Synechococcus elongatus PCC 6301: one gene and its partner. The protein of the gene in region 1 interacts with the protein of each later gene in a pairwise test. Links are inferred from orthologs where the notes say so. Each region holds a gene or a part of one and is shown on either strand. Other genes may lie near its edges. The genes, in order: ftsZ and SYC_RS10815.

Region 1 (3,100 bases):
GTGGGGGTGACAGCGATCGCCGCAGGTTTGGTCTGGGTGCTGGCCCGTCCGCTCTGGATCATCCAAGATCCACGGCGCATTCAAATCCAAGGCCAGCAAACCCTCAACCGCGATCGCCTCTTGGCCACCCTCAATCTGCAGATGCCCCTCAATCTGCTCCAGCTGCAGCCCCAACGCTTAGAACAACAATTACTGAAAGCCGCCCCTCTGCAAGCGGTTCAAATTCAGCGCCGTCTCCTGCCAGCCAGCCTAATCATCACCGTCCAAGAAATTACCGCTACTGCCCAGGCTTCGCGGGTGGTCGTCGAACCCAATCAGCCGCCACAGGAGCGCTGGGGCATTCTCGATCGCCAAGGCGTTTGGCATCCGCTCAGCGCCTACGAACGGCTGGGGGCAACCCTGCCCACCACCACCCTCAAAGTGCGTGGCTACCGCGAACCCTATCAACGGCTGTGGCCTGGGCTCTATTCTCTGTTGCGCACCAGCCCGGTTGGCATCCAAGGGCTCGATTGGCGCGATCCTGCCAACATCATTTTGGAAACCGAGCTTGGGCCGGTTTACTGTGGCCCCTACAATCCCGAGTTACTTCCCCAGCAAATTGCCATGCTCGATCGCCTGCGACAACTTCCAGATAAAACCAGTCGCTCTGCGATCGCCTACATCGATCTGCGCCAACCTTCAACACCCCGCGTGCAAATGAAGCCTTCAGCCCCACCGCGATCGCTCCAAACCAACCCTCGCTAAGACAATCGAGTTTTTAGTTCCGCAATTAGTATTTTTGGATGAGCCGCAATCGCTCAAATTTTGCGACTTGGAACGGCATTTTGCGATCGCTAACCATTGGTTGTAGTTGCCTTTCCCGACAGAGTGCGTCAATAATTCTCTTGTTTTTAGTTTGCTGCCCTAAACTAGCGTTCAACCGAGCTTGTCCAAGCCCATGGTTGGCTGCTACTACTCACCCCCATGACCGACCCTATGCCGATCAACAATTCCTATGGCTTCAACCGTGACGGCTCTCTGTCGGGGTTCGATGCACTAGGGCAGCCAGAAGAACTAATCATCCCCAGCAGCGTTGCCCGCATCAAGGTAATTGGCGTTGGCGGTGGCGGCAGCAACGGGGTCAACCGCATGATTAGCAGCGATGTCAGCGGGGTTGAATTTTGGGCCCTCAACACTGATGCTCAAGCTTTGCTCCACTCTGCAGCCCCCAAGCGGATGCAGTTGGGACAGAAACTAACGCGAGGGCTAGGCGCAGGTGGCAACCCTGCGATCGGCATGAAAGCCGCTGAAGAATCGCGGGAAGAACTAATCGCCGCCTTGGAAGGGGCTGACCTCGTCTTTATCACGGCGGGGATGGGCGGTGGAACCGGCACTGGAGCTGCCCCGATCGTGGCAGAAGTCGCCAAAGAAGTGGGTGCGCTGACGGTTGGGATTGTCACCAAACCCTTCACCTTCGAAGGGCGTCGCCGAATGAAGCAGGCGGAAGAAGGAACAGCCGCACTGCAAAGCTCAGTCGACACTTTGATCACTATTCCTAATGACCGCCTACTCCACGCCATATCTGAGCAGACGCCGATTCAAGAAGCTTTCCGGGTCGCCGACGATATTCTCCGGCAGGGTGTGCAAGGGATTTCTGACATCATCACGATCCCAGGTCTGGTCAACGTCGACTTTGCCGACGTTCGCGCCGTCATGGCCGATGCTGGATCAGCCCTGATGGGCATCGGTAGCGGCTCTGGCAAGTCCCGCGCTCGGGAAGCCGCTCATGCAGCCATTAGCTCACCGCTGCTGGAGTCTTCGATCGAAGGGGCGCGCGGCGTTGTCTTCAACATCACAGGCGGCCGCGATATGACCCTGCATGAGGTCAACGCAGCAGCGGATGCGATTTACGAAGTCGTCGATCCTGAAGCCAATATCATTTTCGGCGCCGTGATTGACGATCGATTGGAAGGAGAGCTGCGGATCACCGTGATCGCCACGGGCTTCAGCACCGATCGCCCCAACCTCAACACGATTTCCACCAGCACGTCCCAGCCGACCAGCCAACCCAGCGTGAGTCCCAACCCAGCTAGTGCCCCACCGGCGAGCGGCGGCGGCCTCGACATTCCGGCCTTCCTACAACGGAAAATTCAAAACCGACCCTAGTGGCTGTTCCGATCGCCCTGACCATTGCCGGATCTGATAGCGGCGGTGGAGCTGGCATTCAAGCCGATCTACGGACTTTTGCCTTCCATCAAGTGCACGGCACCTGTGCGATTACCTGTGTGACGGCCCAGAACACGCTAGGCGTGACTCGAGTCGATGCGATCGCACCGGCAGGTGTGGCGGCGCAGCTCGATGCGGTGCTTTCTGATTTGCCGCCCCAAGCCTTGAAAACCGGCATGCTGCTCAATGCCGAAATTATGGAAGTGGTTGCTGGGACAATCGCACCACTCTTCATTCCTCGGATCATCGATCCCGTCATGGTGTCGCGCACGGGTGCAGTGCTGATCGATCAGGCTGCGATCGCTGTCCTCCGCGATCACCTCTTGCCGCTGGCAACCGTCTTGACCCCTAATCGCTACGAAGCTCAGCTACTAGCCGGGATGGACATCCAAGACGCTGCTGATCTCGATCGCGCCGCACGGATCATCCGAGACCTTGGACCGCAAGCCGTGCTGATCAAAGGTGGAGCAGCGACCGGCGACTGGCACGGCGTCGATTGGTGGTGGGATGGCCAACGATCCCACATCCTAAAGACGGAAGCGATCGCCACACCCCATACCCACGGCAGTGGCTGCACTTTAGCCGCCGCGATCGCCGCCAATGCTGCGCTGGGGCTTGAGATTCTAGCAGCTGCCCAAGCCGCAAAACACTACGTCACCAAAGCACTCCGCCACAGCCTCGCGATCGGTCAAGGACAAGGCCCGCTTGGGCATTTTTATCCTTTGTTCTGATTGAGGCGGTTCAATTCTTCTCGCAGTTGACTGACTTGCTGACGCAGACTTTCCAGATCGTCAGCAGCAGAAGCTGGATTGTTAGATGGCGCACTGTCGGCAGGCGTTGAGGCCGCGCTCGAACTGGCCTCGGGTTCGACTTCCTCAACCGTGATCTGAATGGG
Region 2 (3,294 bases), 310 kb from region 1 along the record:
TTCTTTGGCCTGCCGAAGGAGCAGTGGTACGGCTTTTTGACCAATACGCTGTCGCTACCGGAGCTGATTCAAGCGATGCTCAGATTATTTGCCCAAGCGCCGAATGATGTGCGCTGGGGTCTGATGGAACAACAAGGTCGCGAATTACAACTCTTTTGGCAAGCGATCGCGGCCCGCTAGCTGCTAAAAACTAGCCGCCCTTGCCAATATCCCGTAAAGTTTTTGAAGCGCTGCTGCACTTGTTACAGAACCCTAGCGAGCACTTGTCCTGGTTCCACTTGAGGATCGATTCCCCCGAGTAATGGCTTCCGAGAACTACCTCAACCATCCCACCTTCGGATTGCTCTACCAAATCTGCAGCTTTGGGGACAGCAAAGAACTCTTCGCCACTCTTTATGCTCAGCGCCTCTTTTTTCTCGTAGCCTTTGATGCTCGGGGAACCCGCTTTGAGCCAATCGGTCGTAATGAAGCGCGGATGTTGGTCGACAACCGTCTGCGCCAGCTGCGCCGAGATGCCAGTCTGCAGGAATACAACCAGCTGCAGCAAGTCTTCAAACAAACCTTTCTGTAGCCAGCTAGGGAGTCAGAGGCAGGCATGGCCCAAATTGCCGAGCGGTTGGCCAGTCTCCGATCGCAACTGCCTCCCAGCGTTCAGCTGATTGCTGTCAGCAAGAACCATCCCGCTGCTGCCATCCGAGAAGCCTATGCAGCAGGTCAGCGGCACTTTGGCGAAAATCGGGTCCAAGAAGCGATCGCTAAGCAAGCGGAACTGACGGATCTGCCCGATTTGACTTGGCATCTGCTGGGAAAACTGCAGAGCAATAAAGCCCGGAAAGCTGTCGAGCATTTCGACTGGATTCATTCAGTTGATAGCTGGGCCTTGGCTGAACGACTCGATCGCATTGCGGGAGAGTTGGGGCGATCGCCCAAGCTTTGCCTCCAGGTGAAGCTCCTGCCTGACCCCAACAAAGCGGGCTGGGACCCTGCTGATTTGCGGGCTGAGTTACCGCAGCTCAGTCAACTCCAACAGGTACAAATCCGCGGCTTGATGGTGATTGCGCCCCTCGGACTCACCGCCGCTGAGACTCAGGCTCTGTTTGCGCAGGCTCGCACCTTCGCCGCCGAGTTGCAGCAGCAGGCTCCGCAGCTACGGCTCACGGAACTCTCGATGGGCATGTCGAGTGACTGGCCTTTGGCTGTGGCGGAAGGGGCAACTTGGATTCGAGTCGGAACCCAGTTATTTGGGCCGCGATCGCTGTAATCTTGGCCATAGTTAACAAACCTTTACGTCTTAGAACTGGCCTGGCAATTGCCATTTCAGGTGCTTTAAGTGGCTTTCCTTAAAAAAAGCTGAGATTTGTTCGGTAAAACCAGTCGAAATCTTGCCGTTTGTGCTATTACTACTGCGTCTCCATCGACCTAAGCAGTGCCCTGCGCTCTCGCTAGTGGTCAGCGGAAAAGTGTGGTGTCGTTGCCCTTGGAGGAACTGATCGTGTCTTTTGTGAACCGGATCCGCGATATCGTCGGTCTCAATGAGTCGCTGGACTACGACGAAGAGTACGAAACCTACGATGTGGCAGCGGACTCTTACAACGGTTATAACGACGCTGCCGAAACCAGTTCCCGCCGGAGACAGCGCAACCATACGCCGACTGCCAGTATTGAACCGGTTAGTACGGCCAGCAATGTGATTGGCTTGCCCGGTCTGAGCAGCAGCTCAGAAGTGGTGGTAATGGAACCCCGCTCTTTCGAAGAAATGCCCCAGGCCATTCAGGCTTTGCGCGAGCGCAAGACGATCGTGCTGAACCTGACGATGATGGAGCCTGACCAAGCACAGCGCGCCGTCGATTTTGTCGCCGGTGGCACCTTTGCCATTGATGGCCACCAAGAGCGCGTCGGCGAAAGCATTTTTCTGTTCACCCCGAGCTGCGTTCATGTCACCACCCAAGGTGGCGAGCAGTATCTGAACGAGTCCCCTGCCCAGCCGGTGCAGACTACGACTAGCTTTGGCCGGACTGCGACTCCGACCCCGGCTTGGGGCACCGATAGCCGCTACGCTGCTCAATAGCCTGCTAGGCGCTCTGTTCTAACCCTCACTAGACGGCACCACATCTGTTTGCCTGTCGAGTTCGATCCCTGCGATCGCGCTTGGCAGGCATTCGTTGCTCTAGGATCAAGCATGGTTTTTTGAGTCGGAAACGGCATGATCAGCAGCTTGGGCATCATTGGCGGTGGCGTGATGGGAGAAGCCTTGCTCGCCCGACTGTTGGCCCAAGGACAGGTGGCCGCGACGGCCGTTACTGTCAGTGAACCCTTTGCTGCTCGGTGTGAGTTCCTGAACGATCGCTACGGCGTTCGTTGCGTTGATGACAATGCTGAAGCTGCTCAGGCTGATTGGGTTTTGCTGGCGATCAAACCTCAGGTCTTTGATCCGGCAGTGGCAGGCCTAGCAAATTTGCGCAGCGATCGTTTGATCCTGTCGATCTTGGCAGGAGTACCTTTGGCCAAGCTGGAGGCTGCTTTTCCGCATGAAGCGGTGATTCGGGCCATGCCGAACACGCCGGCGACGGTGGGTGCTGGGGTAACGGCGATCGCAGCTGGACAGCAGGTAACGGCGGATCAGCTCAGCCAAGCACAGGAATTTTTTGCGGCAGTCGGTCGCGTTGTCACCGTACCGGAATCGCAATTGGATGCCGTGACAGGACTGTCTGGTTCCGGCCCCGGCTATGTCGCTCTGATTGTTGAAGCCCTCAGTGATGGCGGTGTCGCTGCTGGTCTGCCCCGCGCGATCGCGACTGAACTGGCGATTCAAACGGTGCGGGGAACGGCGGAATTGCTCCAAGAAACCGGCTGGCATCCGGGCGAACTCAAAGATCGCGTCTGTAGCCCCGGCGGTACCACAATTGCGGGGGTAGCGACCCTTGAACAAAATGGACTGCGATCTGCCCTGATCGAAGCGGTCAAAGCAGCAGCGCTGCGATCGCAACAATTGGGCTAGGTGCCTGCCTTAACGATTGGTTGATAGCCGTTGTCCAATGCGGGGTTCTTCACCCCGCCGTAGGCGATCGAGGTTGCTCCGGTGCCGGTAGATCACGTAAATCCCAGAAGCGATACCCAGAATCTTGTTTGGTAGGGGTTCCGGCAAGATCAGCATCAAGACGATGACAGTAATGGCCCCGGCGATCGAGCCAAGCGAGACAATCCGAAATAGGGCTAGGAGCAGGAGGAAAGCGCCGAATCCTGACAGCCCAACCACGGGCGATAAGGCGAGGAGTACGCCTAAGCTAGTGGCAA

What was found.
Region 2: the proteins of ftsZ (region 1) and SYC_RS10815 interact in binary tests that used the Bacillus subtilis proteins (3 or more experiments, as listed by UniProt). The link is inferred for Synechococcus elongatus PCC 6301 from one-to-one orthologs.

What each region holds. Positions count from the first base shown.
Region 1 is NC_006576.1:1,869,504-1,872,603, reverse strand. What follows is about bases 274-3,054. They hold ftsZ (cell division protein FtsZ), read left to right. Parts: upstream 274-963; coding sequence 964-2,145; downstream 2,146-3,054. Other genes in these bases: SYC_RS09170 (phasin family protein), read right to left, coding at 2,921-3,054; thiD (bifunctional hydroxymethylpyrimidine kinase/phosphomethylpyrimidine kinase), read left to right, coding at 2,145-2,936; SYC_RS09185 (cell division protein FtsQ/DivIB), read left to right, coding at 274-744. Outside these bases: more of SYC_RS09185, read left to right, coding at 1-273; more of SYC_RS09170, read right to left, coding at 3,055-3,100. UniProt on the Bacillus subtilis protein: Essential cell division protein that forms a contractile ring structure (Z ring) at the future cell division site. The regulation of the ring assembly controls the timing and the location of cell division.
Region 2 is NC_006576.1:2,178,267-2,181,560, forward strand. The notes cover bases 306-3,280. They hold SYC_RS10815 (cell division protein SepF), read left to right. Parts: upstream 306-1,492; coding sequence 1,493-2,068; downstream 2,069-3,280. Other genes in these bases: pipX (transcriptional coactivator PipX), read left to right, coding at 306-571; SYC_RS10810 (YggS family pyridoxal phosphate-dependent enzyme), read left to right, coding at 596-1,261; proC (pyrroline-5-carboxylate reductase), read left to right, coding at 2,204-2,998; plsY (glycerol-3-phosphate 1-O-acyltransferase PlsY), read right to left, coding at 3,008-3,280. In the rest of the region: crtL (lycopene beta cyclase), read left to right, coding at 1-180; more of pipX, read left to right, coding at 302-305; more of plsY, read right to left, coding at 3,281-3,294. UniProt on the Bacillus subtilis protein: Cell division protein that is part of the divisome complex and is recruited early to the Z-ring. Probably stimulates Z-ring formation, perhaps through the cross-linking of FtsZ protofilaments. Its function overlaps with FtsA.